One region of the Pseudomonas sp. FG86 genome, then DNA from elsewhere that is predicted to be linked to it. Evidence: riboswitches for the same ligand, from Rfam matches in the RefSeq annotation. Region 1 holds a riboswitch; each other region holds the start of a gene.

What was found. A riboswitch is a leader RNA that binds a small molecule or an ion and turns the genes downstream of it on or off. The one in region 1 is predicted to bind cobalamin.
Region 2: another riboswitch for cobalamin. It lies ahead of cobW (cobalamin biosynthesis protein CobW); the one in region 1 lies ahead of ACODSV_RS32395 (ABC transporter substrate-binding protein).
Region 3: another riboswitch for cobalamin. It lies ahead of cobO (cob(I)yrinic acid a,c-diamide adenosyltransferase); the one in region 1 lies ahead of ACODSV_RS32395 (ABC transporter substrate-binding protein).

The regions. Positions count from the first base shown of each region.
Region 1 is NZ_JBMDIS010000104.1:6,815-17,111, reverse strand. It holds gene chrA (chromate efflux transporter) at 1-1,139, opposite strand, end outside; gene tspO (tryptophan-rich sensory protein TspO) at 1,337-1,777, shown strand; gene ACODSV_RS32410 (alpha/beta hydrolase fold domain-containing protein) at 1,777-2,703, shown strand; gene ACODSV_RS32405 (ABC transporter ATP-binding protein) at 3,085-3,849, opposite strand; gene ACODSV_RS32400 (FecCD family ABC transporter permease) at 3,846-4,850, opposite strand; gene ACODSV_RS32395 (ABC transporter substrate-binding protein) at 4,847-5,857, opposite strand; cobalamin riboswitch at 5,972-6,166, opposite strand; gene ACODSV_RS32390 (DNA/RNA non-specific endonuclease) at 6,249-7,178, opposite strand; gene ACODSV_RS32385 (M4 family metallopeptidase) at 7,311-8,372, shown strand; gene ACODSV_RS32380 (protealysin inhibitor emfourin) at 8,401-8,706, shown strand; gene ACODSV_RS32375 (aldehyde dehydrogenase family protein) at 8,731-10,122, opposite strand; gene ptrR (putrescine utilization regulator PtrR) at 10,226-10,297, shown strand, end outside.
Region 2 is NZ_JBMDIS010000029.1:45,994-56,290, reverse strand. It holds gene metH (methionine synthase) at 1-1,117, opposite strand, end outside; gene ACODSV_RS19270 (fatty acid cis/trans isomerase) at 1,282-3,576, shown strand; gene nfuA (Fe-S biogenesis protein NfuA) at 3,671-4,255, shown strand; gene cobM (precorrin-4 C(11)-methyltransferase) at 4,693-5,439, opposite strand; gene ACODSV_RS19255 (cobalamin biosynthesis protein) at 5,510-5,902, opposite strand; gene ACODSV_RS19250 (CbtA family protein) at 5,899-6,603, opposite strand; gene ACODSV_RS19245 (CbtB domain-containing protein) at 6,615-6,803, opposite strand; cobalamin riboswitch at 6,900-7,104, opposite strand; cobalamin riboswitch at 7,146-7,345, shown strand; gene cobW (cobalamin biosynthesis protein CobW) at 7,438-8,505, shown strand; gene cobN (cobaltochelatase subunit CobN) at 8,509-10,297, shown strand, end outside.
Region 3 is NZ_JBMDIS010000006.1:53,937-64,233, reverse strand. It holds gene ACODSV_RS05890 (AI-2E family transporter) at 1-712, shown strand, start outside; gene hda (DnaA regulatory inactivator Hda) at 917-1,621, shown strand; gene ACODSV_RS05880 (C40 family peptidase) at 1,835-2,464, shown strand; gene ACODSV_RS05875 (C40 family peptidase) at 2,609-3,151, shown strand; gene ACODSV_RS05870 (PQQ-dependent sugar dehydrogenase) at 3,285-4,598, opposite strand; cobalamin riboswitch at 4,698-4,946, shown strand; gene cobO (cob(I)yrinic acid a,c-diamide adenosyltransferase) at 5,026-5,637, shown strand; gene ACODSV_RS05860 (cobyrinic acid a,c-diamide synthase CobB) at 5,634-6,956, shown strand; gene bluB (5,6-dimethylbenzimidazole synthase) at 6,949-7,599, shown strand; gene cbiB (adenosylcobinamide-phosphate synthase CbiB) at 7,596-8,504, shown strand; gene cobD (threonine-phosphate decarboxylase CobD) at 8,497-9,486, shown strand; gene ACODSV_RS05840 (cobyric acid synthase) at 9,483-10,297, shown strand, end outside.

The DNA.
Region 1 (10,297 bases):
CACACCATCAACGCCACCACGCCAATCAGCGCCAGGCCGAAGTCCTGGGCGGTAAAGATCGCGCTGGTCCACACCGGCTGATACAACGCCGCCAGCAACAGGCCGACCACCGCGGCGTTCACGCCTGCCAGCGCGGCCTGGGTGCGAGGGCTGCGGCGCAGGCTTTCCCAGAAGGGCAGTGCGCCCATCACCAGCAAAAACGAGGGTGCGAAGATCGCCAGCAGGCAGAGCAGGCCGCCGAGCCAGCCGGTCGGGGCTTGGGTCATGGAGGCACCGAGGAAAGCCGCGAAGGTGAACAAGGGGCCGGGCATGGCTTGGGCGGCACCGTAGCCGGCCAGGAACACGTCGTTGCTGACCCAGCCGGTGGGCACCACTTCGGCTTGCAGCAGGGGCAGTACCACGTGGCCGCCGCCAAATACCAGCGCGCCGGTGCGGTAGAAGGCGTCGGTTAACGCCAGGCTTGGGTTGGGGAGCCAGTGGGCCAGGATCGGCAGGCCGGCCAGCACCAGCACAAACAGCGACAACCACATTGCCCCTGCACGACGGCTGATGGTCACGGGCAACGCATCGTGCGCGGCGGGCGGTGTGGGCTTGAACAGCAGCAGGCCAGCCACCGCCGCTGCGCTGATCACCCCGACCTGGCCCCACGCAGAGCTTTGCAGCAGGGCCACGCAGGCGGCGAGCAGCATCAGGGTGATGCGCGGTGCGTCGGTACACAGGTTGCGCGCCATGCCCCATACGGCCTGGGCGACCACCGCGACAGCCACCACCTTGAGGCCGTGCAGCGCGCCGGGCGGGATGGCGGTGCTGTGTTGGGCAATGCCCAGGGCAAACAGGATCAGCACGACGGCGGACGGCAGCGTAAACCCCAGCCACGCCGCCAGCGCTCCGCCGTAGCCGGCCCGCGACAGGCCGAGCGCGATGCCCACCTGGCTGCTGGCCGGGCCGGGCAGGAACTGGCACAGCGCGACCAAATCCCCATAGCTGCGCTCGCTCAGCCAACTGCGCCGGGTCACGAATTCGTGCCTGAAATAGCCCAGGTGCGCGACGGGACCGCCGAAGGAGGTCAGGCCCAGACGCAGGAAGATCAGGAACACTCCCCAGATGCGGGTGGGGCGATCAGTGGGAGAGTGGGCCAAGGTGGAGGGTCTCGATAAGGGCAAGATAGGCTAGGGTATCGAGGCACCTTAGCGAATTTTGATGACGCACAGAAGAGGCGCCCGCTCGCGCAAATCGCCACGCCGGATGGAATTTTTGCGCGCGTGCTGGAGTCATTGAAGATGCATGCAGAAAGACTTCCCCGTTGCACGCCACTGAACTCAGCCAAGGACAGACGATGACCTTCTTTATATTCCTCCTGGCTTGCGCCGCTGCCGCCAGCACCGGTGTCATTTTCAAACCCGGTGCCTGGTACGAATCCCTGGTCAAGCCCGGCTTCACCCCGCCCAACTGGCTGTTCCCGGTGGCCTGGAGCATTATCTACCTGCTGTTGGCCTGGGCCGGTTACCGCTTGAGCCTGATCCCCGACAGCCAGCCGGTGCTGGCATTGTGGGCGGCGCAGATTGCGTTGAACACGCTGTGGACACCGGTATTTTTCGGTGCGCATCAGTTGCTCGCCGGTATGCTGATCATCGTGTTGTTGTGGCTCACCGTCGCCGCAATGGTGGTATTGGCCGTGCGCCTGGACCTGATTACCGGGCTGATCCTGTTCCCGTACCTGGCGTGGCTGTGCGTGGCGGCGGCGTTGAATTTCTCGATTTTGCGCAATAACCGCTGATGGCCCATAAACCCTGGCCCGCCAGTGCGCCTGAACTGGCTCAAATGCGCCGCTTCAACCAAAAGCTCACTTGGCTGCCGCGCTTCAAAATCCGCAATCGCGTGACACCGCGTTTGATTCAGGCGCTGTTGCGGGTCAGTCAAACGTTCAAGCGGGCGCCGCTGGCCGAGACTCAATTCGTGGGCGCAGTCCCCGTGCGTATCTTGCGGCCGAGCGGCAAGCCCAAGGGCGTGGTGCTGGATATCCACGGCGGCGGTTGGGTGATCGGCAATGCGCAGATGGATGATGACCTCAACCTGGGCCTGGTGAACGCGTGCGAGGTGGCGGTGGTGTCGGTGGATTATCGGCTGGCGGTCGATACACCGATAGAAGGGCTGATGGAGGATTGTTTGAGCGCCGCGCGCTGGCTGTTGGGTGACTGCGCGGAATTTGCCGGGTTGCCGGTGATTGTCGTGGGGGAATCGGCCGGTGCGCACTTGGCGGCGGCGACATTGCTGGCATTGAAGCAGTGGCCGGATTTGCTCCAGCGCGTGATCGGTGCGGTGTTGTATTACGGCGTCTATGATTTGACCGGCACTCCCAGCGTACGCGCGGCGGGCCCGCAGACGTTGTTGCTGGATGGGCCTGGCATGGTGGACGCGTTGCGCAGGCTGACCCCAGGGTTGAGCGATGAGCAGCGGCGACAGCCACCGTTGTCGCCGTTGTATGGCGACTTCAGCGGGTTGCCGCCGGCGTTGATGTTTGTGGGGGCATTGGACCCGCTCAAGGATGACACCCTGCTTATCGCTGAGCGCTGGGGGACGGTGGAAGCCCATCTGCTGCCGGAGGCGGCTCATGGGTTTATCCATTTTCCGTTGGCGATCACCGAGAACGTGCTGGCCTATAGCCGGGCGTGGGTCGCGCGCCGGATCGCTGTAGCACCGTAAACCTGCCGCGGTTCTTGCCTGATGGGCCCTTGCTTCAAGAGGTACCCATCATGGGCTTTCGTATGACGGGCCTTGCCCTAATGCCAGTCAGTCAAGGAGGAAAACGAAGCGGGCTTGTTGTGGCGAGCGGGCTTGCCCCGCGTTGGGCTGCAAAGCAGCCCCAGTAAGGCCACCGCGTTTATACAGGCCTATTAAATCGTCAGGTTTTGGGGCCGCTTCGCGCCCCAACGCGGGGCAAGCCCGCTCGCCACAACAAGCCCGCTTTCCACAACAAGCCCGCTTTCCACAATTAGCCCGCTCTCCAGAATTACCGTTTTCCTCCTTGACTGACTGGCATTAGGGCTCGCCCCCGATGACACTGTTGGGCCGCGTTGTTAACTCTCAGTTTGGGCGCAACCGCAGTATCTGCGCGCCGTCGAACGGGTCTGTCAGGTAATGCGCCTGCACGCCGAAGGTTTCCTGCAGGCGTTGCGGCGTCAGCACCTCCAGCGGTTTGCCCAGTGCCACCAATCGCCCATGATCCAGCACGGCCAGGCGGTCACAGGTCAGCGCCTGGTTGAGGTCGTGCAGGGCGATCAAGGTGGTGACGGGTAACGCCTGCACGCCTTTCAAGATCGTCAGTTGATGCTGGATGTCCAGGTGATTGGTCGGCTCATCCAGCAACAGGATCTGTGGCCGTTGCGCCAGGGCGCGGGCGATGTGCACGCGTTGGCGCTCACCGCCGGAGAGGCTGCGCCAGGCGCGTTGGCTCAGGTGGGTGGCGTCGACGTCGTGCAGGGCCTGGCGCACGATGCGATCGTCTTCGCTGGACCACGGGCTCAGCGCCGACAACCACGGTGTGCGGCCCAGTGCCACGGCGTCGAAGACGCGGATGGCATCGTCGGTGTCGGCCTGTTGCTCCACCACCGCCAGGCGTTGCGCGATGGCGCGGCGGGACAGCGCGCCCAAACGCTCACCGCCCAGGTGCACCTCGCCGCTGGCCGGTGCGCGCAAGCCGGCGAGCAGTTTGAGCAGGGTCGATTTGCCGGAGCCGTTCGGCCCGACGATACCCAAGGTTTCCCCCGACTGGACTTCCAGGTGAATATCGCGCAGCAACTCGGCCTCTCGCACCTTGAAGCCCAGGGCCGTGCAACTCAGCACCGTCATCGCGCATTCCTCCGGCCGATCAGGATCAGCGCAAATACCGGCGCGCCGACGAGTGCGGTGACCACACCCACTGGAATGACCTGGCCCTTGATCAAGGTGCGTGACAGCACATCGGCTGCAATCAAAAACAACGCGCCACCCAAGGCGCTGGCCGGCAGCAAGCGTGAGTGCCCGGTACCGAGCAACAGGCGTGCGGCGTGGGGGATCACCAGGCCGACAAAACCAATGGAGCCGACAATCGACACCATCACCGCCGTGACCAACGCCGCGCAGCCCACCAGCACAAACTGTACGCGGCGCACCGGGATGCCGAGGGACGCCGCCGAGTCGCTGCCGAAGGTGAATGCATCCAGTGCGCGGCGGTGCCACAGGCACACCGCCAACCCCGCGACGGCCACCGGTACCGCCAGCCACACCGACGACCAACGCACGCCGCTGAGATTACCCAGCAACCAGAACAGGATGCCGCGCGCCTGTTCGGAGCTGGCGGACTTGGTGATCAGGAACGCGGTCAGCGCGTTGAACAGCTGCGAACCGGCGATGCCTGCCAGGATGATCTGGCCGGTGCCGCTCGACGACCCGCTGGCCCGGGCGAGCAAAATCACCAGCGCAAACGCCGCCATCGCCCCGGCAAAGGCGCCGGCGGACAGCGAGATCAAGCCACCGCCGACCCCCATCAGCACCACCAGGACTGCACCGGTCGAGGCGCCCGCACTGATGCCAAGCAGGTAGGGATCGGCCAAGGGGTTGCGCAACAACGACTGCAGAATCACCCCGCATGTGGCCAGCCCCGCACCGCAGGCGGCGGCGACCAGCGTGCGAGTGAGGCGATAGTTCCACACCACGCCTTCGTCGATAGGGTCCAGCGCGTAGCCGGCGGCCCACAGTTTATTGGCCAACACCTGGAGCACTACCTGTGGCTCGATGGCGGTTTCGCCGATGGCTACGCCGGCCAGTATGGCGATCAACAGCAGCGCCAGGGCGAGGAGCGTTCTGCTCATTTGGGCAGGTCGTAGCTGTCGATGGCGCTCGCCAGTTGGTCGAGCCCATCGAAAGTACGCACGCTGGCCTGTAGGGCCATGGCGTCAAGGATGATGATGCGGTTGTGTTTCACCGCGTCCATGTTGCGTGTCACCGGGTCGCTGCGCAGGAAGGCCAGTTTCTGTTCGTAGTTGTCGGCCGGGTAGCGGCGGCGGTCCATGCGCGCGATCACCAGGAAGGTGGGGTTGGCTTTGGCGAGGGTTTCCCAGCCGACGGCGGGCCACTCTTCATCGGACTGCACCACGTTGTGCAAGCCGAGGGTTTGCAGCATGAATTCGGGGACACCCTTGTGGCCGGCCACATAGGGATCGCTGGCCATTTCGGCGCTGGAGAACCACACCAGCGCACTGGCCTGTTTGAGGCCTTTGTTGCGGGCGGTGGCGACGGACTTGGCCAGGCGCGCCTTGAGCGCCTCGTTCAGTTGCTGGCCGCGGTCCGGCACGTCGAAAATCTCGGCCAGTTGGCTGATGCTTTTATATATGGTGTCGATGCGGAACGGCTCCAGGCGTGTGCCGTCGGCGCCCACCAGGTTGTTCTTGCCTTCGCAGTCGGACGGCAGCAGGTAGGTGGGGATCTTCAATTCATGAAACTGCTCGCGGGTGCCGACCACGCCTTGTGGGCCAACCACCCATTCCAACTCGGCGGCCACCAGTTGCGGGCGCTTGGCAATGACCGCTTCGAAGCTTGGCTCATTGTTGGCCAGGCGCTCGATGGTGTCGTTCTGTGCCTTGAACTGCGGCAACACGTTGTTGAACCACAACGCCGTGCCGACCACTGTGTTGCCCACACCCAGGGCGTAGAGCATTTCGGTCGCCGCCTGGCCAATGGTTACGCTGCGGGTGGGCGCTTGCTGAAAGGTCAGGGTGCTGCCGCAGTTCTCCAGCGTCAGCGGGTAGTGGGTGGGCGTCGCCTGGGCCAGGGCACAGAAGCCCAGGCCGGTGAGCAAGGCGGTAACGCGTGGCAGCATGGGGCAATCTCCTGGGAGCCGTACGTGGAACTGGGGAGGTACGGTTCGGAAATACGCCCTCGGACGCTGCGGTGGAGGCAGCCAAGGATGTCCTTCCCGGACACCCCGCCGGTTAGTGGTTTTACTGGGCCGGCAGGTCTCCTGACTGATGCGTCTTCACCCGGCTCCAGCCTTCCCGGAGGGTATCCAGTGGCGTTGAGGAGCAGGCTCGGCATCTACAGTTGCGGGGGCAGTTCCGATTGACGCGGGGGTACCGCGCTTCGGATTCCCTATTAGTCCCGTTTGGGAACCGGCGCAGTATGGTAGTCGATTGGGCTGGGGAGGGGGAACCGAATGGCGGCTTTCTGTAGGCGCGTGCAGGCTCGCGCCCACATAAAGCCGCGGTAGCCGGTCAGAGGCGTATATCTTCAGGGCCGCGGATCAGTGCTTCAATTCGCGTCCCCGTTGCGCGCTCTTCATTGCTGAAACCGTCGTAGTCGGCCAGGTTGGCGAAACGGATGCCGGTCAATTGCTCGATCTGGATCACACTGCGCCGGTAGGTCCGCAGTTGGCCAAATACCAGATCAAGCTGACCGAGTTCACGGCTCTGGTCGATCATGTAGGCGCTGGCAGAGGGCTTGCCGTCGTCGCCGAGGTAGGCCACCACTTTCCAGAATGCCTTGGGGATTTTCACGCCGCGGTAGACACGGTCGTCATCGGCCAACACCGGGCCGGTAAACACCGTGGCCCGGGCCTTCCAGCGTTGTGTGTTGTCGAGAATGTAGTCTTCGAGCTCCAGCCAGGTCTTCTGGTTGAACCCGCTCATCTGCGGCGAGCAATTGGTGAAATGGAACGTATCGAGGTTGGCGGTGTTGGCCTCGTCGCCCCAGTTGGGATCCTGTCGTCGCACCAGGTGGCCGCGATCCAGGCCGTTGTTGGTGTAGAGCTCGTCGCCGATCTGCGCGCTGATGGGCAGGCGGCCGTCGTAGGCCCAGGTGTCGTTGCTGCGAACGATATCCACCGCCTGTCCGCCGTCGATATTCACGCCCACATAGAGCGCCATCCGTCGGGAACGTGACAGGGTCACCGAGAAATGCGTGTAGTCCAGGCGCAGCGGCTGGACGTCAGTTGCCAATGCCTCATCCACCGTGGGCCACGGCACGGCGAAGCCGCTGAGAAAGTCGGGTGCGTAGCCACGCCGGTCCTGCAAATCCTTGGCGGGCGTCACACGGGGCGTCGCCGCCCTGGCTTCCATCAGGCTGGGGGTGGCCGGGATCAACGGGCGTAGATCGACGAGCCGGGGGCGGTGGGTCAGGTCAATTTTGGCTTTGCGTGCTGGCATCGCGAGTTCCTCGCAGTCTTGGGTAAACACGACTGCAACACAGGTTCATGACAATTAGGGCCAGGTGCCCGCAGCAGGGCTATCCTGAACCGGTGACCCGGACGTTCATTACCCGCCAAAAGGAGCCAGCCCATGTGTGTTCGCCACCCGCGCCAGGCGATTTTCTGCTTGATCCCGCCTTACATCCTCGACCAGATCGCGCGTAACGGTAATAAAACGCAACGGGACGTCGCGCTACGTACCCGTGCCAAGGACAGCACGTTCCGCTCGTTGCGCATGGTCGCCGAGCCCGCTCATGGCCCGGCCCGTATGGCCTTGGCCATGGGCGCCGGCAAACGGCGTTCGATCTACGGCGCCGAGGGCACGGATAGCCTGCCAGGCAAGCTGATCCGCGGCGAAGGGCAGCCCGCCAGCGGCGATGCGGCGGTAGACGAAGCTTATGACGGTTTGGGCGCCACGTTCGATTTTTTTGACCAGGTCTTCGACCGCAACTCCATCGACGATGCCGGTATGGCGCTGGACGCGACCGTGCATTTTGGCCAGAACTACAACAATGCGTTCTGGAACTCGACCCAGATGGTGTTTGGTGATGGCGATCAGCAATTATTCAACCGGTTCACGATCGCGCTTGATGTGATTGGCCATGAATTGGCCCACGGCGTGACCGAGGATGAAGCCAAACTGATGTATTTCAATCAATCCGGCGCCTTGAACGAGTCGTTGTCGGATGTGTTTGGCTCGCTGATCAAACAGTACTCGTTACAGCAGAAGGCGCAAGATGCCGATTGGTTGATCGGCAAAGGGTTGTTTACCGACAAGATCAAAGGCATTGCGCTGCGCTCGATGAAAGCACCCGGTACTGCCTTTGACGACAAGTTGCTGGGCAAGGACCCACAACCGGGGCATATGGATGATTTCGTACAGACTTACGAGGACAATGGCGGGGTGCATATCAATTCTGGCATTCCCAACCATGCGTTCTATCAGGTGGCCACGAAGCTGGGTGGGTTTGCCTGGGAACGTGCGGGGCGGATCTGGTATGACGCATTGCGCGATGCGCGCTTGCGGCCGAACTCAGGGTTCCTGCGCTTCGCGCGGATTACCTACGATATCGCCGGTCGACTGTATGGCGCGAACAAGGATGAGCAGAAGGCGGTCAAGGAGGGCTGGAAAGCGGTTGGCATTCATGTGTGACAAACCGCCTGTGCGGTGAGGAGCAGCCATGCAAATTTCGATCAAGGAAAACGGCGGGCCGGCGTTTTTTCCGGGGCTGGCCAAACCTCGTACGGTGCAGCTGGACACGCTGCCCGAGCCGGACCAGCAGGAATTGCGGCAACTGATCGAGGCGTCAAACTTCTTTGAGTTGCCGCAAAGCACCGCGCCAGAACCCGGCAACCCAAGCCAGGTGCATTACACGTTGACCGTGACGGAAGGCGAGCGTGAGCACACGGTCTGCGTGCTGGCGCCGGTGAAGTCGCAGGCGCTGGATGGGCTGGTGCAGTGTGTGCGGCGGCATATTCGCTGTTGAGGCAGGTTCAGGGCCTGCCCGAACTTACTTGCGATCCAGCCAAACGGTCTGCGCGTTGCAGAACTCGCGCACGCCAAAGTGCGACAACTCGCGCCCGAAGCCGCTCTTCTTCACGCCACCAAACGCCACCCGAGGGTCGGAGACGCTGAAAGCATTCACGAAGATCCCGCCGGTTTCCAGCTGGTTCGCAATGTCGCGGGCCTTGGCTGAATCCCTGGTGAAGATGCTCGCGGTGAGGCCGAACTCGCTGTCATTGGCCAGGGCCACGGCATGGTCGGCGTCGCGGGCGGTGATGATCGAGGCCACGGGGCCGAACAGTTCCTCTTTGAACGAGGTCATCTGGTCGGTGACGTCGGCCAGTACGGTCGGCGCGTAGTAGTTGCCGGCGCCGGCTACTTTGTCGCCGCCCAGCAGCAGGGTCGCGCCTTGCGCCAGGGTCGCCTGGACCTGGGCGTGCAGTTCGTCGCGCAGGTCGAAGCGGGCCATGGGGCCGACGTAGGTGGCGGTCGAGGTCGGGTCGCCCGTCACCAGGGCACGGCTGGCTTCGACAAACTTGGCGGTGAAGGCCTCCACCACACCCGATTCGACGATCAGGCGCTTGGCCGCGGCGCAGACTTGGCCGCTGTTCTGGAAGCGGCCGATCACGGCGGCCTGGACGGCGGCATCGAGGTCGGCATCGTTGAGCACGATGAACGGGTCGGAACCGCCCAATTCCAGTACGCATTTCTTCAGCGCGGCACCGGCCTGGGAGCCGATGGCCATGCCGGCACGCACGCTGCCGGTGAGGGTAACGGCGGCGATGCGCGGGTCGGCGATGGCTTTTGACACGCCTTCCTGGGTCACATTGAGCACTTCGAACAAGCCTTCGGCGAAGCCGGCTTTGTCGAACGCGGCTTTCATCAGGTAGGCGCTGCCCATGACATTCGGCGCGTGTTTGAGCACGTAGGTGTTGCCGGCGAGCAGCGTCGGCACCGCGCCGCGCAGGACTTGCCACACCGGGAAGTTCCACGGCATCACGGCGAGGATCGGGCCCAGCGGGCGGTATTCGATATGGGCGGTGCCGTTGTCCACCAGGGTCGGTTCCGGGGCGAGCATGGCCGGGCCGTGGGCGGCGTACCACTCGCTGAGCTGGGCGCATTTCTCGATTTCGGCACGGGCCTGGACGATGGGTTTGCCCATTTCCAAGGTGATCATCTGTGCCATCTCTTCGGCTTGATCACGCAGGGCAGCGGCCAGGGCCAGCAACAGGGCCGAGCGCTCGCTGACCGGCTGGCGGCGCCAGGTGCGGAAGGCGTGGGTGGCACGGTTGAGGGCGGCGTCCAACTGGGCTTCGGTTTCGTAGGGGTAGCTGCCGACCGTCGCCCCGGTAGTGGGGTTGATCGACAGGGCGTGGGTCTGGTGGGTGATAGCGTTCATGGCACCGTCCGGCTGAATGAGTGGATTGGGGTCAGCCTACGGGGCTGCATCTTTTCTGGAAACTGAATAATATTGAGCAATACATTCACGATTGGAGAATGATTTGGATCTGGTGCAGCTGGAAATCTTCAAGGCCGTTGCCGAGCAAGGCAGCATCAGTGCCGCGGCGCAGTTG
Region 2 (10,297 bases), on a different contig from region 1:
GTGCGGAACCGGTGATGTTGGTGCGCTCGCCGACGTTGACGAACAACGACTGGCGGTCGATGGTGAACGGCTCCAGGCCCGACAGGCGGCAGGCCTTGGGGATGTCCGGGATCTGCCGTGGCGGGTAGCCGGCCACCGCCTTGGCAATGGCTTCGATATGCCCCGGCGTGGTGCCGCAGCAGCCGCCGACGATGTTGAGGAAACCGCTCTGGGCGAACTCCTCGATGACCTTGGCGGTTTGTGACGGCAGCTCGTCGTACTCGCCGAATTCGTTGGGCAGGCCGGCGTTGGGGTGCGCGGAAACGTGGGTGTTGGCCTTGTTGGACAACTCTTCCAGGTACGGACGCAGCTCGCTGGCGCCAAGGGCGCAGTTCAGGCCCACGGAAATCGGCTTGGCGTGGCTGACGGAGTTCCAGAACGCTTCGGTGGTCTGGCCCGACAAGGTGCGGCCGGAGGCGTCGGTGATGGTGCCGGAGATCATGATCGGCAATTCGATACCGAGCGCTTCGAACACCCCCTGCACGGCGAAGATCGCGGCCTTGGCGTTGAGGGTGTCGAAAATGGTCTCGATCAGGATCAGGTCGGCGCCGCCTTCGATCAGGCCCTTGGTGGCCTCGGTGTAGTTCTCCACCAGTTCATCGAAGGTGACGTTGCGGTAGCCGGGGTTGTTCACATCGGGCGACAGCGAGCAGGTGCGGCTGGTCGGGCCGAGTACACCGGCAACGAAACGCGGCTTGGCCGGGTTCTCGGCGGTCTTGGCATCGGCGATCTTGCGCGCCAGGCGTGCGCCTTCGACGTTCAGTTCATAGGCCAGCGCTTCCATGCCGTAGTCGGCCATGGAGATGCGGGTGGCGTTGAAGGTGTTGGTTTCAAGGATGTCGGCCCCGGCATCCAGGTAAGCCTTCTCGATCCCGCCGATCACGTCCGGGCGGGTGAGCACCAGCAGGTCATTGTTGCCTTTGACGTCGCTCGGCCAATCAGCGAAACGTTTACCCCGATAGTCTTGCTCCTCCAGCTTATAGCTCTGGATCATCGTGCCCATGCCACCGTCGAGGATCAGGATGCGTTCCTTGAGGGCTTGGTGGAGGGCTTGCAGGCGAGCGCTACGATCGGACATGGGACTACTCTGGTCAGGCATTACGGAGGGCGTGGATCATAACAAACCTGTGCGGATTTGGAGCATGCCAAGGTTTTGCATGAATATCGTTCATGTTGGCGCGGGTGGCGGATCGGTAGAATCCCCAGGTTTTTTTATTTTGGCTTCAGATCGGGACCAGGCTCATGCCGTATCGTTTCTTCATCAGCATTGCATTGATGCTGCTTGCCACTACCACCCAGGCCCAGGATCCCGCCCCGGCGATTTCCTACACCCGTGATATCCAACCGATTTTTACTGAGAAATGTGTGGCGTGCCATGCCTGCTATGACTCGGCCTGCCAGTTGAACCTGGGCAGTGGCGAGGGGGCCGCCCGTGGCGCGACCAAGGTGCTGGTCTACGACGGTGAGCGCAGCCAGGCGACCAAGCCGACGCGGCTGTTCTACGACGCCTTTGGCAAGGCCGCCTGGCAGCGCGAAGGCTTCAGTTCGGTGCTCGACGCCCAGGGCAGCCAGGCGGCCCTGATGGCGCGCATGCTCGAACTCGGCCAGCACCGCGCGCCGCTTGCACCCAATGGCAAGCTGCCGGATGACATCGTGCTGGGGCTGAACCGCGAGAACATGTGCCCCTTGCCCGGAGAGTTCGACGCTTATGCCGGCGCGCACCCCAACGAAGGCATGCCCCTGGCCGTGACCGGCTTGAGCGACCAGCAATACCACACCCTGCAACGCTGGCTGGCCTCGGGTGCGCCGATTGACCAGCAAGGCGTGGCGCCCAGTGCCCAGGAAGCGGCGCAGGTGCTGCAATGGGAGAACCTGCTCAATGCCCCCGGCGCCCGGGAAAGCCTGGTGGCCCGCTGGTTGTTTGAGCACCTGTTTATTGCGCATCTGTATTTCGAAGGCGGTGAGCCAGGGCACTTCTTCCAGTGGGTGCGCTCACGGACGCCCAGCGGCCAGCCGATTGACCTGATCAACACCCGTCGCCCCAATGACGACCCCGGCACTCGTGTTTACTACCGCCTGTGGCCAATACAAGGGGTGATCGTCCATAAGACCCACATCACGTACCCCTTGAGCGCGCAGAAAATGGCACGGGTCAAAGCCCTGTTCTACAGCGGCGACTGGCAGGTCAGTGCGTTGCCGGGCTACGGCCCTGGCCGCCGTGCCAACCCGTTCGAGACGTTCGAGGCGATCCCGGCGCAGGCGCGTTACCAGTTCATGCTGGATAACGCCGAGTATTTTGTCCGCACCTTCATCCGCGGGCCCGTATGCCGGGGGCAGATTGCCACGGATGTGATCCGCGACAATTTCTGGGCATTGTTCCAGGCGCCCGATCATGACCTGTACATCACCGATGCTCGCTATCGCGGCCAGGCCACGCCGTTGTTGGCGATGCCTGGGCAAAATGACGACGTGGGCAGTGTGCTCAGCCTGTGGCTCAAGTACCGCGACAAGCGCAACCAGTACGAAGCCCTGCGTCGCGACAGCTATGCCGAACTGCCAGCACCGAGTTGGTCGACGCTGTGGGCTGGCAACGACAATGCGCTGTTGAGCATCTTCCGCCACTTCGACAGCGCCTCGGTCAACAAGGGCCTGATCGGTGAGGTGCCGCAGACCCTGTGGCTATTCGACTATCCGTTGCTCGAACGCACCTATTACCAACTGGTGGTCAACTTTGACGTGTTCGGTAATGTGTCGCACCAGGCCCAGACTCGCCTGTACTTCGACCTGATCCGCAATGGCGCCGAGCAGAACTTCCTGCGCCTGATGCCGGCGAACTCGCGGGATGATTTCCTCGACGATTGGTACCAGAACAGCGGCAAGGTCAAGCTGTGGCTGGACTATGAGTCGATCGACGACGATAAGCCCACCGGCCTGAAGCTTGATGAAAAGGACCCCAAGCGCGACTTCGCCAACCAGCTGCTGGCCCGCTATGGCGACCTCAATGCCGCCCCGGACCCGATCAATCGTTGTGCCGGCGCGTACTGCTCACGGCCGGGGATCGACCCGGCGTTGCGCGACGCCGAGCAGGCCCTGAGTCGCCTGACATCGCGCCCGGCGGCGGGGCTCAAGGTCATTGGGCAACTGCCTGAAGCGACGATGCTGCGCGTCGAAACCCGCAGCGGCCAGCGGGAGGTCTATAGCCTGCTGCGCAACCGTGCCCACAGTAATGTGGCGTTCATGCTGGGTGAGGCTTATCGCTATCAGCCGGGCCTGGATACGCTGACGATCTACCCAGGGGTGCTCGGCAGCTACCCGAACTTCATGTTCAATGTGCCAGCCGAGCAAGTGCCGGAGTTCGTCGCGGCCATGGAGGACGCCAGGGACGCCCAGGGTTTCGAGAAGATTGTCGACCGCTGGGGCATACGTCGCAGTCATCCGCAGTTCTGGCAGTACTTCCATGACCTGTCGACCTACATCCGCGAAACCACGCCGGTGGAAGAAGGGGTGCTGGATATGAACCGCTATGAAAACCTCTGACGTGGCTGTTGAGTCTTTTCCGACAAAATTACTGGGACTTTGTACCTGCGTAATATTTTGGCGTAAACTGCCGGCAAGCCTGTGAGGAGTTTCCATGACTGCCATAACCATTACCGACGCCGCCCACGATTACCTGGCCGACCTGCTGTCCAAGCAGAACACCCCAGGTATCGGTATCCGCGTCTTTATCACCCAGCCTGGCACCCAGTATGCCGAGACGTGCATTGCCTACTGCAAGCCCGGTGAAGAAAAGCCGGAAGACACCGCCCTGGGGCTGAAAAGCTTCACCGCGTATATCGATGCCTTCAGCGAAGCCTTCCTTGACGATGCCGTGGTGGATTACGCCACCGACCGCATGGGCGGCCAATTGACCATCAAGGCTCCGAACGCCAAGGTGCCGAACGTCAACGCCGACAGCCCGGTCAACGAGCGTATCAACTACTACCTGCAAACCGAGATCAACCCAGGGCTGGCCAGCCACGGCGGTCAGGTCAGCTTGATCGACGTAGTGGATGACGGCATTGCCGTGCTCAAGTTTGGTGGCGGCTGCCAGGGCTGCGGCCAGGCCGACGTGACGTTGCGCGAAGGCATCGAGCGCACCCTGCTGGAGCGGATTCCGGAGCTCAAGGGCGTACGCGACGTGACCGACCACACGCAGAAAGAAAATGCCTACTACTGAGTAAGGCGTTCACTGCGAACAAAAAACGGCGCCCCGTGAGCGCCGTTTTTTTTATTCTTAAAATTCAGCTATTTATGCAATCTATCTAACGCCGAAGATCAAGTGTGGGAGGGGGCTTGCCCCCGATAGCGGTGCCTCAGTCGCTTCTTGAGCAGGCTGACACACTGCCATCGGGGGCAAGCCCCCTCCCACATTTTGTGCATTTATTCAGTTAAATCAGTGTGTTGTTGATGAATTAAACATTCAAACTCGACTGCTGACGCTATCTCCCTGGCAAGAAAGATCAAGTGTGGGAGGGGGCTTGCCCCCGATAGCGGTGCCTCAGTCGCCTCCTGAGCAGGCTGACACACTGCCATCGGGGGCAAGCCCCCTCCCACATTTTTTTTGCATTTGTTAATTTAAATCAATGCATTGTTTTAGTTTTATAAAGTGAATTATCAAGGTCGATAAAGGTGCGCATGCCCCGCCCGATACAACGACGACTCACTGAAACTGTCACTCGCCAGCACCCGGCCCACCACGATCAGCGCCGTACGCCGAAAGCCCTTGGCGGCGACTTTGTCGGCAATATCGCTGAGTGTGCCCACCGCCCAATCCTGATCCGGCCAGGTTGCCCGGTGCACCACGGCAATCGGGCAATCCGCGCCATAGTGCGGCAGCAGCTCTGCGACGATCTTCTCCAGGTGGTTGACCCCCAGGTGGATCGCCATGGTGGTGCCGTGGCGGGCCAGGCTGTCGAAGTCCTCGCCGGCTGGCATGCGGGTTTTATCGGCGTAACGGGTCAGGATTACGCTCTGGGCGATGTCCGGCAAGGTCAGTTCGGTCTCCAGCAGCGCGGCACAGGCGGCGACTGCGGTCACGCCCGGAATGATCTGGAACGGGATGCCCAGCTCGCGCAGATGACGAATCTGCTCGCCGATCGCCCCATACAGGCTCGGATCGCCGGAATGCACCCGCGCCACATCCTGGCCGTTGGCGTGGGCGGCCTTGATCAGCTCGATGATCTGCTCCAGGTGCAGTTCGGCGCTGTTGACCACCTGTTGCGCTTGATGCCCCTCCAGCACGGCCGCCGGTACCAGCGAACCGGCATAGATGATCACCGGGCAACTGCGGATCAGCCGTTGGCCTTTGACAGTGATCAATTCCGGGTCGCCGGGGCCGGCACCGATGAAGTAGACGGTCATGGAGGATTCCTGTCGAAAAACGGGCGAGCATGAAGATTGCTCATGATCGGAAGACGCAATTATCGATTTTTCAGCCGGCGCAGGCCAATGCAAAGGTGGCCTGGGCGGTTTTCTTGCGGGTGATCAGCAAGCGGGCGGGGCCTGGGGAGAGCTGTTCGGCCAGGGCCAGGGCGGCGCTTTCGGCGATGCCGTAACAGCCGGTGTGGGCAAAGGCGACCGCTGATTTATGGCTCAGACGGCCTTCATACGCGGCCAACTGTTCGGCGCTGAAGCACTGCAATGGCAGGTTCAACCTGCGCGCCAGGGCCAGTAACCCCGGCTCGTCCTGTTTGCGGTCGAGACTCGCCAGTGCGGTGATGTGCTGGCGCTCGATACCCGCTTCGGCGAGGGCCGTGTCAAACAGCGCCAGCAGGGCGTGCAATTCGCAGCCCCGCTGGCAACCGAGGCCGACCGCGAGTTTCATGCCGAGTATTGATCGTCGCGGTTGCGGCGAAACAACCAGGCGCTGATCAGGCCCAGGGCCAGCCAGAAGGCGACGTTGGTCAACTGCGAGGCGATCTTGAATTGTGCTTCCAGTGCCTCTGGCGCCAGCATCGAATGCACTTGCGGCTGCGGGGCGCCGATTACGTGAGGCACCACGAGGATCGCCACGCCCAGCCCTTTAAGCAGCCAGTTGCCACCGAACACCAACAGCGCAATACCGGCCGCAGTGGAGGCGGCCGTGCCGATCCACCAGATCTGGCGTTGCGCCAGGTCGGCGGCGGCCGTGCCCGGCAGCTCGGGCGGCAGGCCCAGGGTCGGCGCCAACACAAAGGTCGCGTAGCCGGCCAGGCCCCACAGCAAGCCTTGGGCCGTGCGGGTCGGTGCGCGCAGGGTATAGAGGCCGGCCAGCATCAGGGCGAAGCCGACGGCGACCACCAGGTTGCCGCCGGTGGTCGACAGCACGCGCTGCCAGCCGTCTTCCGGTTCCCAGGCTTCGGCGTCGTGGGTGTGCGCAGCGGCGCCAGCGGCATGCTCGTGCACGACTTCAGTCGCGGCCGGGGCCTTTTCGAAAGTTTCCGCCTGCAGAATCAGCGGAGCGACCCAGAAGCTTTGCAGCAGGGTCAGCAGCAGGGCGGCCAGCAAGCCGGTGAACCCTGCGGTTTGCGCAATACGTTTGATCATGTCGGCAGGTCTCAGTGGCACGGGAACGCGGCGCTGTGGCGGGTATCGTGGGCTGCGTTGTGCACCGCCTCGATATGCGAGAACCCGGCGAAATACACCAGGCACGCGCCCAGGATCGAGGCGCCGATGGCGGCGGTCAGGCGTTGGCTGAGGGTGGCGGTACTGCTGGCGGTGTGCGAAGTGCTGCTGATGATCGACATGGCGCGTCCCTATCGTGTTCAGGGTGAAACGAGCGCATGCAAACCCCGCGAGCCGGGCACGCAGGGTTTTAACAGCGCCCGCCCACCGCGGGTTTGTTATCTGATGTTATTCGGGCCGGTCTCCGGGCTTGCGAGGGACACTGGGTCTATAAAGCGTCGCCTTCCCATGCCGTACAGGCACAGTGGATCTGACGCTTCACTCGCTTACCGTTGCGGGGGCAGCACCGGACTGGTCATAAGGCTATGACTCACCGGTTTCCCGTTTCACCCTGTGAAGGGCACCCGAAACAAGGCGTGTAGGAAAGCATGCAGAGCGACGGTAGTCAAATTGACCGAGCCCCTGTAGCCTTGCACCTTCGAGGTTCTTCGGCCCAGGCCGAAGCTAAGAAGGGAACGCGGTTCAAGCCGCGGCTGCCCCCGCAACTGTGAAGGGTTTATCTGACTGCCACGCCACTGCCATTACGGCGGGAAGGCGCAGCCAGCGCCGGTCGCAAGATCCGCAAGCCCCAAGCCAGGAGACCTGCCTCGCAACCGATTTTCCAATTCAACCGGGCGGGGTGATCCGGTGACGAAATCTGCTGCTGCGCGCCACGCAGGGCCTATCGTCCCGTATGCCCGCCCCCAAGGGCATCCGATGAAAACACTGGCCAAACTTCCCGTCACTATCGTTACCGGCTTTCTCGGCTCGGGCAAAACCACCTTGCTGCGCCACATGCTCGACAACGCCCAGGGCCGTCGCATTGCGGTGATCGTCAACGAATTCGGCGAGTTGGGCATTGACGGTGAGATCCTCAAGCAATGCTCGATCGGTTGCACCGAGGAAGAAGCCAACGGCCGCGTGTATGAACTGGCGAACGGCTGCCTGTGCTGCACCGTCCAGGAAGAGTTCTTTCCGGTGATGCGCGAACTGGTGGCCCGTCGCGGCGACCTCGACCATATCCTCATCGAAACCTCGGGCCTGGCCTTGCCCAAGCCCCTGGTGCAAGCCTTCCAGTGGCCGGAAATCCGCAGCGCCTGCACCGTCGACGCGGTGATCACCGTGGTCGACAGCCCGGCGGTGGCCGCCGGCACCTTCGCCGCCTTCCCGGACCAGGTCGATGCCCAGCGCAAGCTTGATCCGAACCTGGACCACGAATCCCCGTTGCATGAACTGTTCGCCGACCAGTTGGCCAGCGCCGACCTGGTGATCCTCAACAAGTGCGACATGATCAACCCCGAGGACCTGGCCCGCGTGCGCCTGGAAGTGGCCGAAGAGCTGCCACCCGCGGTGAAGATCGTCGAAGCCAGCAGCGGTCGCCTGCCCCTGGACGTGCTGATCGGCCTGGGCGCCGGCTCCGAAGAGCATATCGACGGCCGCCACAGCCATCACGATCATCACCACGACGGTGAAGACGACCATGACCACGATCACGACGCGTTCGACTCCATCTCCATCGACCTGCCTCAGGCCGATGAGGCGCTGCTGCTCGACGCGCTGACCCAGTTGGTGGTGCAGCACGGCATCCTGCGTGTCAAAGGCTTCGCGGCGATTCCGAACAAGCCGATGCGCCTGCTGATCCAGGGCGTGGGCACGCGTTTCGACAAGCACTTCGACCGCGCCTGGGGGGCCGACGAGGCACGCATCACGCGCCTGGTGCTGATCGGCCAGGCGCTGGACGCGGCCGGCCTCGAAGCGCAATTGCGCGCAGCGCTCAACGTTTAACCCATGCACCTGCTCAGGACTCAACCCGGCGGCTTCGTCGCGGACGACAATATCGCCGACCTGGGGCAAACCCCCGCCGAGCTGGTGATTCTGTGCAGCGGCGATTCCAGCCTGGCGCTGCTGGCCGAAGCCGCCCAGCAGTTGCCCGAGGACTACCCGAGCCTGCGCCTGGCCAACCCCATGCAGGTGCAGAACCACGCCTCGGTCGATCTGTATGTCGATGAAGTGCTGCGCCATGCCAAGGTCATCCTGATTTCGCTGCATGGTGGCATCGGGTATTGGCGCTACGGTATCGAGCGCCTGGTGGCGCTGGCCGAGCGCGGCGTCACGTTGATCCTGGTGCCCGGTGATGACCGCCCTGACCCGGAACTCAGCGGCCTCAGCACCGTGGCCGCTGAGGCCCGCGACCGCTTGTGGCAGTACCTGCGCCAGGGTGGCCTGGGCAATGCCCTGGATTTTTATCGCTGCCTGGCCAGCGCTTATCTGCAGCGTGACTACGCCTGGGCCGAGCCACACACTCTGCCGCGCACTGCGATTTATCACCCGCATCAGGCCAATGCCCGCCTCAATGACTGGCAAATGGAGTGGCACCCGGAGTTTCCGGTGGCGGCGGTGCTGTTCTATCGCTCTCATTTGCAGGCGGCCAATACCGGCTTTATCGATGTGTTCTGCCAGCGTTTGCAGGCAGCGGGCCTTAACCCGTTGCCGGTGGCGGTGGCCAGTTTGAAAGAGCCCGGCTGCCTGGCGGTGGTCGAGGATTGGCTGGATGAAGTCAATGCGGCGGTGATTCTGAACACCACCGGCTTTGCCCAATCCAGCCCCGAAGCCCCCCATCTACGCCCGTTTCGCCGCAATATCCCGGTGATCCAGGCGATCTGCGCCCAGGACAACCAACCCGGCTGGCAAGCCAGCGAACAAGGCCTCGGCCCGCGCGACCTGGCGATGCACATTGCCTTGCCGGAGCTGGACGGGCGGATTATCAGCCGGCCGATCAGCTTCAAGGACCTGGCCTGGCGCAGTGAGCGCAGCCAGTCGGACGTGGTGTGCTACCGCGCCGCGCCCGAGCGTATGGACTTTGTTGCCGAACTGGCGCGACGTTGGGTCGAACTGGCGCGGGTGCCGAATGGGGATAAGCGTATCGCGCTGATCCTGGCCAACTACCCGACCCGTGATGGCCGCATCGGCAACGGCGTGGGCCTGGATACCCCGGCCGCCGCGCTGAATATCCTGCGCGCCCTGCACAGCGAAGGTTACCCGGTGCCGGAGACGCTTCCCGACAGCGGCACGGCGCTGATCCATGAACTGCTCGGCGGTGTCACCAACGACCTGGACAGCCTCGACCTGCGCCCCTGCCACCAAAGCCTGGGGCTGGACGACTACGCGGTGATGTTCAGCCGCTTGCCCGAGGCCAACCGCCAAGCGGTACTGGCGCGCTGGGGCTCGCCCGACAACGACCCGATGTGTCGCGACGGCCGCCTGATGATTGCCGGCCTGCGCCTGGGCCAGACGTTCGTCGGTATCCAGCCCGCACGCGGCTACCAGGTGGACGCCAGCGCGGTGTATCACGACCCGGACCTGGTACCGCCGCATGCTTACCTGGCGTTTTACTTCTGGTTGCGCCACACCTACGGCGCCCACGGCGTGATCCATGTCGGCAAGCACGGCAACCTGGAATGGCTGCCGGGCAAGGGCGTGGGGCTGTCGGAAAACTGCTGGCCCGACGCGTTGCTGGGCCCGCTGCCGAATATCTACCCGTTTATCGTCAACGACCCGGGCGAGGGCGCCCAAGCCA
Region 3 (10,297 bases), on a different contig from region 1:
GGTCAAGGCGGCGATCAGCGAGCATATGGGCCAGACCACCGATATCGTCGGTGTCGTGCTCAGCCAGGCGACGGCTTCCAGCTTGGCGCTGATCGGCTGGCTGACCAACCTGGTGTTGATCCCGGTGGTGGCGTTCTACCTGTTGCGGGACTGGGACATCATGATGGCCAAGATCCGCAGCCTGCTGCCGCGCGACCGCGAGGAGCGCATTGTGTCCCTGGCCGGGGAGTGCCACGAGGTGCTTGGCGCGTTCGTGCGTGGCCAGTTACTGGTGATGCTGGCCCTGGGGGTTATCTACGCCGCCGGATTGATGGCGATCGGCCTGGAGCTGGGCCTGTTGATCGGCTTGATCGCCGGGCTCGCCGCGATCGTGCCCTACATGGGCTTCGTGATTGGTATCGGCGCGGCGCTGGTGGCCGGGTTGTTCCAGTTTGGCGGCGATTTGTACCCGATGCTGGGGATTGTCGCGGTATTCATGGTCGGCCAGGCCCTGGAAGGCATGGTGCTCACGCCGCTGCTGGTGGGGGACCGTATCGGCCTGCACCCGGTGGCGGTGATCTTTGCGATCCTGGCGGGCGGTGAGTTGTTCGGTTTTACCGGCATCCTGCTGGCGCTGCCGGTGGCGGCGGTGATCATGGTCCTGGTGCGCCATCTGCATGATCTGTACAAGGATTCGGATGTGTATACGGGTGTCGAAGACCCCGAGTTGTAATTGCAGTGTCACAAACCCGGTCGATGGCCGGGTTTGTTGTTTCTGGCGCCTGCGTGTCAAATATTCCGCTTGAATCCAGCAAGTTAACGCAAACCTTTGATTTTGCTTGTGGTCTGTTGCATTGTGCGCCCGGCGTCACGGGTATAAACTTTGCAAACTTTACACAGAGGCCACTAACGGTTCGATTGGAGCCGTTCAGTCAGCATGAAACCGATTCAGCTGCCCCTAGGTGTGCGTCTGCGTGATGACGCCACCTTTATCAATTACTACCCAGGCGCCAATGCCGCTGCACTCGGCTATGTCGAGCGGCTCTGCGAAGCCGACGCCGGGTGGACTGAAAGCCTGATCTATCTGTGGGGCAAGCATGGCGTGGGGCGGACCCACCTGTTGCAAGCCGCATGCCTGCGCTTCGAGCAAATGGGCGAGCCGGCGGTCTACCTGCCCTTGGCCGAGTTGATGGACCGCGGTATCACGATATTCGACAACCTTGAGCAGTATGAGCTGGTGTGCCTGGATGACCTGCAGGCGGTTGCCGGCAAAGCTGATTGGGAAGAGGCGCTGTTTCATCTGTTCAACCGCCTGCGCGACAGCGGCCGCCGCCTGCTGATTGCCGCGTCCACCTCGCCCCGTGAGCTACCGGTCAAACTGGCCGACCTGAAATCGCGCCTGACCCTGGCACTGATCTTCCAGATGCGCCCCCTGTCCGACGAAGACAAGTTGCGAGCCCTGCAATTGCGCGCGTCCCGTCGCGGCCTGCACCTGACCGATGAGGTGGGGCACTTTATCCTCACCCGTGGCACGCGCAGCATGAGCGCATTGTTCGATCTGCTCGAACAGCTCGACCAGGCCTCTTTGCAGGCCCAGCGCAAGCTGACCATTCCCTTCTTGAAAGAAACCCTCGGCTGGTAGTCAGCCCTTGTTTTTCGGGGCTTTCGGCAAATTCCAGGCGCCAGAAAACCTGCGTTTTGGCCGGTTTGGCCGCGCAAAAGGCACGTATAGGGTATTAAGGGCTTAGATGTCATGGCGCAAACAGTAAGTCACATAGATCACGATTGAATTTGCAAATCGATGTGATAGAAGGCATAGTCTCGACTTCTTTACACATCAGCCACGGTCGTGCCCATGCTAAATCGCTTCGCACCCCTCGTGCCTCTCGCACTCGTTACCCTATTGTTTGGTTGCGCCTCCCACCCTCAACAAGTGGCTGAGCAGCACAAAACCCAACAGCAAGCCCAGGCAAAATTTGTTGCTGCACAGTCTTCTACTGTTTACGAAGAAGAAGTGGCAACCGAAAAGGAACTGGCCGACTTTGCCGGCAGCAAGCCTTATCAGCTTCCCGTTCTGGCCGACAGCATCCTCGAACGCGGCATGTCCCTGATCGGTACCCGTTACCGTTTCGGCGGTACCTCTGAAGCCGGTTTCGACTGCAGCGGTTTCATCGGCTACCTGTTTCGTGAAGAAGCTGGCATGAACCTGCCACGCTCCACTCGCGAAATGATCAACGTGAAAGCACCGTTGGTCGCGCGCAACAACCTCAAGCCCGGTGATCTGCTTTTCTTCAGTACTGCAGGCCGTGGTCGTGTCAGTCACGCCGGTATCTACTTGGGCGATAACCAGTTTATCCACTCCAGCAGCCGTCGCAGTGGCGGTGTTCGAGTCGACAACCTGGGTGACAGCTACTGGAGCAAAACCTTTATCGAAGCCAAGCGCGCACTCGCCATGGCCCCGACAACGGTTACCGCCAGCAAGTAAAGTTAAAGTGATACTTGAAGTTTGACGTGTAAGCGCTAGAATCCCTGGATATTGTTGTAATCCGTTCGCGCAAGCTTTGCTTGCGCGTTCTGGTTTTCAGCGTTCGGCAGCGAAAGCCGCATCCAGACCAGGATTGTTCTGCACATGTCGACCTCGGCCCGCCTGATTCTTATTGTTTGCGCCGCGCTCCTCAGCGCCTGCGCAAGCCGCACACCGCCGCCCGCTCACGTAGCGGCCAAGCCTAAGCCGGTGTTCAACTATTCCAGCCAAAGTTTCTCGCCTGCTGCTGAAGATGTGCTCTTCCGCGCGCTGGGCCTGGTCGGCACGCCTTACCGATGGGGCGGCAATACGCCGGATTCGGGTTTTGATTGCAGTGGCTTGATCGGCTTCGTCTACCGCGATGCCGCTGGCATCTCCCTGCCGCGCACCACTCGCGAATTGATCGTGATGCGCGCCCAGGATGTCAGCGAAGAAAACCTGCAGACCGGTGACTTGCTGTTCTTCGCCACCGGTGGTGGATCACAGGTCAGTCATGCCGGGATCTATGTAGGCGAAGGGCGCTTTGTGCATGCGCCACAAACGGGCGGTACGGTGAAGCTGGACACCTTGTCCAAAGCCTATTGGCAGAACGCCTACCTGAGTGCCAAGCGCGTATTGCCGGCTGAGCACTTGGCCCGCAATCCCTAAGCCAGACACCGAACCCAATGTGGGAGGGGGCTTGCTCCCGATAGCGGTGTGTCAGTCACTGAATGCATGGACTGACACGCCCTCATCGGCAGCAAGCTCCCTCCCACATTTTTTGTGGTGGTCTTGAGAAAAGTTACTTAACTGCAGACACCCGCCACACCTTATTCCCCACATCATCCGCCACCAGCAGGTCCCCCTGCTGATCGATCACCACACCCACCGGCCGGCCCATAGCGTTCTCATCCTTGTCGAGGAACCCGGTCAGCACGTCCACTGGCTGCCCCTTGGGTTTGCCACCTTCGAACGGCACAAAGATCACCTTGTAGCCACTGTGCGGCTTGCGGTTCCATGACCCGTGCTGGCCGATAAAGGCGCCGTTGACGAACGGTGCAGGTAATTTGCTGCCTTCGGCGAAGGTCAGCCCCAGCGAAGCGGTATGCGGGCCGACGGCGTAGTCTGGTGCGATCGCCTTGGCGACCAGGGCCGGGTCCTGTGGTGTGACACGCACATCCACATGTTGCCCGTAGTAGCTGAATGGCCAGCCATAAAACGCGCCATCCTTGACCGAGGTGATGTAGTCCGGCACCAGGTCGCTGCCGATCTCATCGCGCTCGTTGACCGCGGTCCACAGCTTGCCGCTCTGCGGTTCCCAGGCCATGCCGTTGGGGTTGCGCAGGCCCGAAGCGAAAATCCGGTGCTGGCCACTGGCGCGATCGACTTCCCAGATCGCCGCCCGACCTTGTTCCGCTTCCAGGCCGTTCTCGCCGACGTTGCTGTTGGAACCGACGCTCACATACAACTTGCTGCCGTCCTTGCTGGCCACCACGTTTTTCGTCCAGTGGTGGTTGATGCTGCCGCCCGGCAGGTCGACCACCGTGGTGCCGGCCTGCGTGATTGCGGTTTCGCCCGGTTGATAGGGAAAGCGCAGCAGCTTGTCTGAGTCGGCCACGTAGAGGTCGTTGCCCACCAGGGTCATGCCGAACGGCGAGTTGAGATTCTCCAGGAAGACCGTGCGGGTCTCGGCGACGCCATCGTGATCGGCATCGCGCAGCAAGGTGATGCGGTTCGGGCTGGGCACGCCGGCACCGGCACGGCCCATGACCTTTTCCATTACCCAGCCGCGAATGCCCTTGGCGTCATCCGGCTTGGGCGGCGCATTGGTTTCGGCCACCAACACATCGCCATTGGGTAGCACATACAGCCAGCGAGGGTGATCCAGGCCTTCGGCGAACGCTGTCACTTGGGTGCCCGCGGCGGCGGTTGGCTTCATGCCATCAGGCCAGCCAATGGCTGGGGCGATATTCACGGTGGGGATCAGGGTCTTGTTGGGCTCTGGCAGTTGGGGCGAAGGGCCGGTGCCATCCGATACCTTCAAGGTCGAGCTTTCTCCGCAGGCAGCGAGGGTGCCTGCGACCATGATCAGTAGGGCGAGTCTTGTTTTATGCATGGTTTTCTCCTGAATGCCTGTAAGGGTAGAGGAGTGCTGCGGCACGATGGTTCAAGTGCAAGGCCAGCTTTAATTGACGCTCCCCCCCCAACCCACTAACCTTCGCGACTTGTTTCAGGTGCTCTGTGACCCAAGGGTCGACTGAGTGAAACAGGGAAGCCGGTGAGTGAGCGCACTTGTACACAGTGTTGCCGCAATTCCGGCGCTGCCCCCGCAACGGTAAATGAGTCAAGACGGTGCTATTGGCCACTGTATCGCGCTGCGATATGGGAAGGCGCAGCGTCGGCCTGCTTTCTATAAAGCGAGCCACTCATGAGTCCGGAGACCGGCCTGGATCATCCAACAGCATCACGGTGGGCGATGCTTGGCTGTCTGTTTTTGTTTTTTCCTGCCCGCCGTTTTTGTCCAGCCCCAACGGAGAGCTGCCATGACCGATTCCCCCGACCGCGACGAACGCCACCTGGCGCGCATGCTGCGCAAAAAAGCCGTGATTGACGAGCGCATTGCCAATTCCCCGAACGAATGCGGTTTGCTGCTGGTGCTGACCGGCAACGGCAAAGGCAAAAGCAGCTCTGCGTTCGGCATGCTCGCGCGCGCCATGGGCCACGGCATGCAGTGCGGCGTGGTGCAGTTCATCAAAGGCCGTAACAGCACCGGCGAAGAATTGTTCTTCCGGCGCTTCCCCGAACAAGTGCGCTTTCACGTCATGGGCGAAGGCTTCACCTGGGAAACCCAGGACCGCCAGCGCGACATCGCCGCCGCCGAGGCCGCCTGGGCCGTGTCTCGCGAACTGCTGCAAGACCCGAGCATCGGCCTGGTGGTGTTGGATGAACTGAACATCGCCCTCAAGCATGGCTACCTCGACCTGGACCAGGTACTGAGCGACCTGCAAGCCCGTCCGCCGATGCAGCACGTGGTGGTTACCGGCCGTGGCGCCAAGCCGGAGTTGATCGAGATGGGTGACACCGTCACCGAAATGGGCATGCTCAAGCACGCGTTCCAGGCCGGTATCAAGGCACAGAAGGGCGTCGAACTTTGAATCAGCCCCGTCATTGTCCGGCCGTACTGATCGCCGCACCGGCGTCCGGCCAGGGCAAAACCACGGTCACCGCTGCGCTGGCCCGTTTGCACCGCAACCTGGGGCGCAAGGTACGCGTGTTCAAATGCGGCCCGGACTTCCTCGACCCGATGATCCACGAACGCGCCAGCGGTGCGCCGGTGTATCAGTTGGATATGTGGATGGTTGGCGAGCAGGAAAGTCGTCGCTTGCTGTGGGAAGCGGCAGGGGAGGCCGACCTGATCCTGATCGAAGGCGTCATGGGCCTGTTTGACGGTACGCCGTCCAGCGCTGACCTGGCGCGGCACTTCGGTGTGCCGGTGCTGGCGGTGATCGACGGCACCGCCATGGCCCAGACCTTCGGTGCCCTGGCCCTGGGCCTGGCGCGTTATCAGCCGGACTTGCCGTTTGCCGGTGTGTTGGCCAACCGTGTCGGCACCCTGCGCCATGCGCAACTGCTCGAAGGGAGCCTCACCGAAGGCTTGCGCTGGTACGGCGCGTTGTCCCGTGAAACCGGGATTGAGTTGCCCAGCCGCCATCTTGGCCTGGTGCAAGCCAGCGAACTGAATGATCTCGACGTCCGCCTGGACGCCGCTGCCCAGGCCCTGGGCAACAGTTGTGAAGTTGCCTTGCCGCCGCCGGTGACCTTCGCCGCGCCTGAAGTGATCGAAGCCGAACCGCTGCTCGCCGGTGTGCGCATCGCCGTGGCCCGTGACGAAGCCTTTGCCTTCACCTATGGCGCCAGCCTGGATCTATTGCGGGCGATGGGGGCCGAGTTGCGCTTTTTCTCACCGATTCATGATCGCCAAGTGCCCGAGGCCGACAGCCTCTATCTGCCAGGCGGGTACCCGGAGCTGCATCACCAGGCGCTGGCGGAAAACACCTCGATGCTCGATGCCATCCGTGCCCATCATGCTGCCGGTAAACCCTTGCTTGCCGAGTGTGGCGGCATGCTCTACCTGCTGGACTCGCTCACCGATGTCGACGGCACCCGTGCCGAGCTGGTCGGCCTGTTGCAGGGGGATGCGGTGATGCAGAAGAAACTGGCGGCCCTTGCCCTGCAAAGCGTCGAGTTGCCGGAAGGCGTATTGCGCGGGCACACCTACCACCATTCCCTGACCAGCACCGACTGGCAACCGATCGCCCGTGGCTTGAGCCCCAACGGCGGGCGGGGTGCCGAGGCGGTGTATCGGCAAGGGCGGATGACCGCTTCCTACGTGCACTTCTACTTCCCCTCCAATCCCCGTGCGGTTGCCGCGCTGTTTGCGCCCGACCTTGAGTCAGCCCAGTCCCATGAGTGACAACGCTTTCCCCCCGGCCGAGCGCGACGCCGTTTACCGCGCCATCGCCGAACGCCGTGACATGCGCCATTTCACCGGCGGCACGGTGGCCCCGCATTTGCTGCATCGCCTGCTCCAGGCCGCGCATCAGGCGCCCAGCGTCGGCTTGATGCAGCCCTGGCGCTTTATCCGCATCAGCGACCGCCAGCTACGAGGGCAGATCCAGCAACTGGTGGAGGAAGAACGTATACGCACCGCCGAAGCCTTGGGCGAGCGCTCCGATGAATTCATGAAGCTCAAGGTCGAAGGCATCCATGACTGCGCCGAAGTGCTGGTGGCGGCGCTGATGGACGATCGCGAGCGGCATATCTTCGGGCGACGTACCTTGCCGGAAATGGACATGGCCTCCCTGGCCTGCGCGATTCAGAATCTGTGGCTGGCCGCGCGCGTCGAGGGCTTGGGCATGGGCTGGGTCTCGCTGTTCGAACCCCGGGCCCTGGCCGACCTGCTGGGTTTGCCGCCTGGCGCGAAACCCCTGGCGGTGCTGTGCCTGGGGCCGGTCGACGCCTTCTACCCGGCCCCGATGCTGCAGCTCGAAGGCTGGACCGAACCGCGTCCGCTGAGTGACATGTTGTATGAGAATGTGTGGGGAGTAAGTCAATGAGTGTGGCCTTGCTGTGTGTCGCCGCGGTGGCGCTGGATGCGCTGCTGGGTGAACCCAGGCGCTGGCATCCGCTGGTGGCGTTTGGCAATTTCGCCGGACGCATCGAGCAACGTTTCAATAGCGGTGGCCGTGGCTGGCGCAGCCACGGCGTGACCGCGTGGGTGATAGCGGTGGTGCCGTTGACGCTGTTGGCCACCGCGTTGTCGTGGGCACCCTATATCGGTTGGGTGTTGGAGGTGCTCGCACTGTACTGCGCCCTCGGCATGCGCAGCCTTGGCGAGCATGTGATTCCGGTGGCCCAGGCCCTGCGCAGCGATGACCTGGATGAGGCCCGCAAGCGCGTGAGCTACCTGGTCAGCCGCCAGACCAGCGAACTGGACCGTACTGAAGTCGCCCGTGCCGCCACCGAGTCGGTGCTGGAGAATGGCAGCGACGCAATATTTGCTGCGCTGTTCTGGTTCGTGGTGGCCGGCGTGCCGGGTGTGGTGCTCTACCGCCTGAGCAACACCCTCGACGCGATGTGGGGCTATCGCAACGAACGCTTCGAACGCTTCGGCTGGGCCGCGGCGAAGATCGACGATGTACTCAACTATGTGCCTGCGCGCCTGGTGGCCTTGACTTACGCGTTGCTGGGCAAGACTCGACTGGCGCTCAAGTGCTGGCGCACCCAGGGGCCGACCTGGGACAGCCCGAATGCCGGGCCGGTGATGGCCGCTGGCGCAGGCGCCTTGGGCGTCGAGTTGGGCGGTGCGGCGATTTATCATGGTGAGGTGCACCAGCGCCCTCAGTTGGGAGAAGGTCCACCGGCCGATGCCGACGCCATCGACCGTGGCTGGCAACTGGTGCAACGCGGCGTATGGTTGTGGTTGCTGATCCTATGTGCAGGGGCGCAATTCTATGCTTGAACACGGCGGCCGCCTGCGCAAGGCGGCGATTCAATACGGCATTGCCGAAGCCGATTGGCTCGACCTGTCCAGTGGCCTGGCGCCATGGCCGTGGCCGATCCCCGAGATCCCACAGCGGGCCTGGGCACGCTTGCCGGAAACCGACGACGGTCTGGAGCAGGCCGCGAGCGAATATTACGGGGTGGCGCACGTATTGCCGGTGGCGGGTTCCCAGGCGGCAATCCAGCTGCTGCCGCGCCTGCGGCGTGCCGGCAAGGTCGGCGTGCTGTCGCCGTGTTATGCCGAGCACGCCGAGGCCTGGCGCCGCGCGGGTTACGTGGTGCGCGAAGTGCAGGAACAAGAGGTCGATTTCTTTCTCGACAGCCTTGATGTGCTGGTGGTGGTCAACCCTAATAACCCCACGGGCCTGAGCCTGGCGCCGCAACGCCTGCTCGACTGGCATACACGGCTGGCCCAGCGTGGCGGTTGGCTGGTGGTGGACGAAGCCTTTATGGACGTGACCCCGCAGTTGAGCCTGGCGGGCCAGGCCCATCAGGTCGGCCTGATCGTGCTGCGCTCGTTCGGTAAATTCTTCGGCCTGGCCGGCGTTCGACTGGGTTTTGTGCTGGCCGAACGCAAGTTGCTCAAGCTATTGGCCGAACAGGTCGGACCTTGGGCCGTCAGCGGTCCGACGCGAGTACTGGGCCAGGCCTGCCTGCGCGACACCGCCGGGCAGGTTCAACAGCGCGCGCGTTGCATTGAAGCCGGCCAGCGCTTGTTCGCATTGTTGGAGCGGCATGGTTTTCAGCCCCAGGGCGGTTGCGCCCTGTTCCAGTGGTTGATCACCCCGCACGCCGAACGGCTGCACGAATTCATGGCCCAGCGCGGCATCCTGCTGCGTCTGTTCGTACACGACAGCAGCCTGCGCTTCGGCCTGCCAGACACGGAAGCAGACTGGCTGCGCCTGGATGAAGCGCTGACCGCCTATAAGGACGTTGCATGAGTACGCTGATGGTGCAGGGCACCACCTCCGATGCCGGCAAAAGTACCTTGGTGACCGCGCTATGCCGCTGGCTGGTGCGCCAGGGCGTGGCGGTCGTGCCGTTCAAGCCGCAGAACATGGCCCTCAACAGTGCCGTGACGGCCGAAGGCGGCGAGATCGGTCGCGCCCAGGCGGTGCAGGCCCAGGCGGCGAACCTGGCGCCCCACACCGACATGAACCCGGTGCTGCTCAAGCCCAACAGCGACACCGGCTCCCAGGTCATCATCCATGGGCGCGCGGTGACCAGCATGAACGCGGTGGCCTATCACGACTACAAAGCCATCGCGATGCAGGCAGTACTGGCTTCCCATGCACGGTTGAGCGCAGCCTACCCGGTGGTGATGGTGGAAGGCGCGGGCTCCCCGGCAGAGATCAACCTGCGCGCCAATGACATCGCCAACATGGGCTTTGCCGAGGCGGTGGATTGCCCGGTGCTGCTGATCGCCGACATTAATCGGGGTGGAGTGTTCGCCCACCTGGTCGGCACCCTCGAATTGCTGTCGCCCAGCGAACAGGCCAGGGTCCAGGGCTTTATCATCAACCGTTTCCGCGGCGACATCGCGTTGCTGCAACCAGGGCTGGACTGGCTGGAAGCACGCACCGGCAAACCGGTCGTGGGCGTCTTGCCCTATGTGATGGACCTGCACCTGGAGGCCGAGGACGGCATCGACCAGCGCCAGATCGACAAGGCAGCGCAGGTGCTCAGGGTGGTGGTGCCGGTGCTGCCGCGCATCAGCAACCACACCGATTTCGATCCGTTGCGTCTGCATCC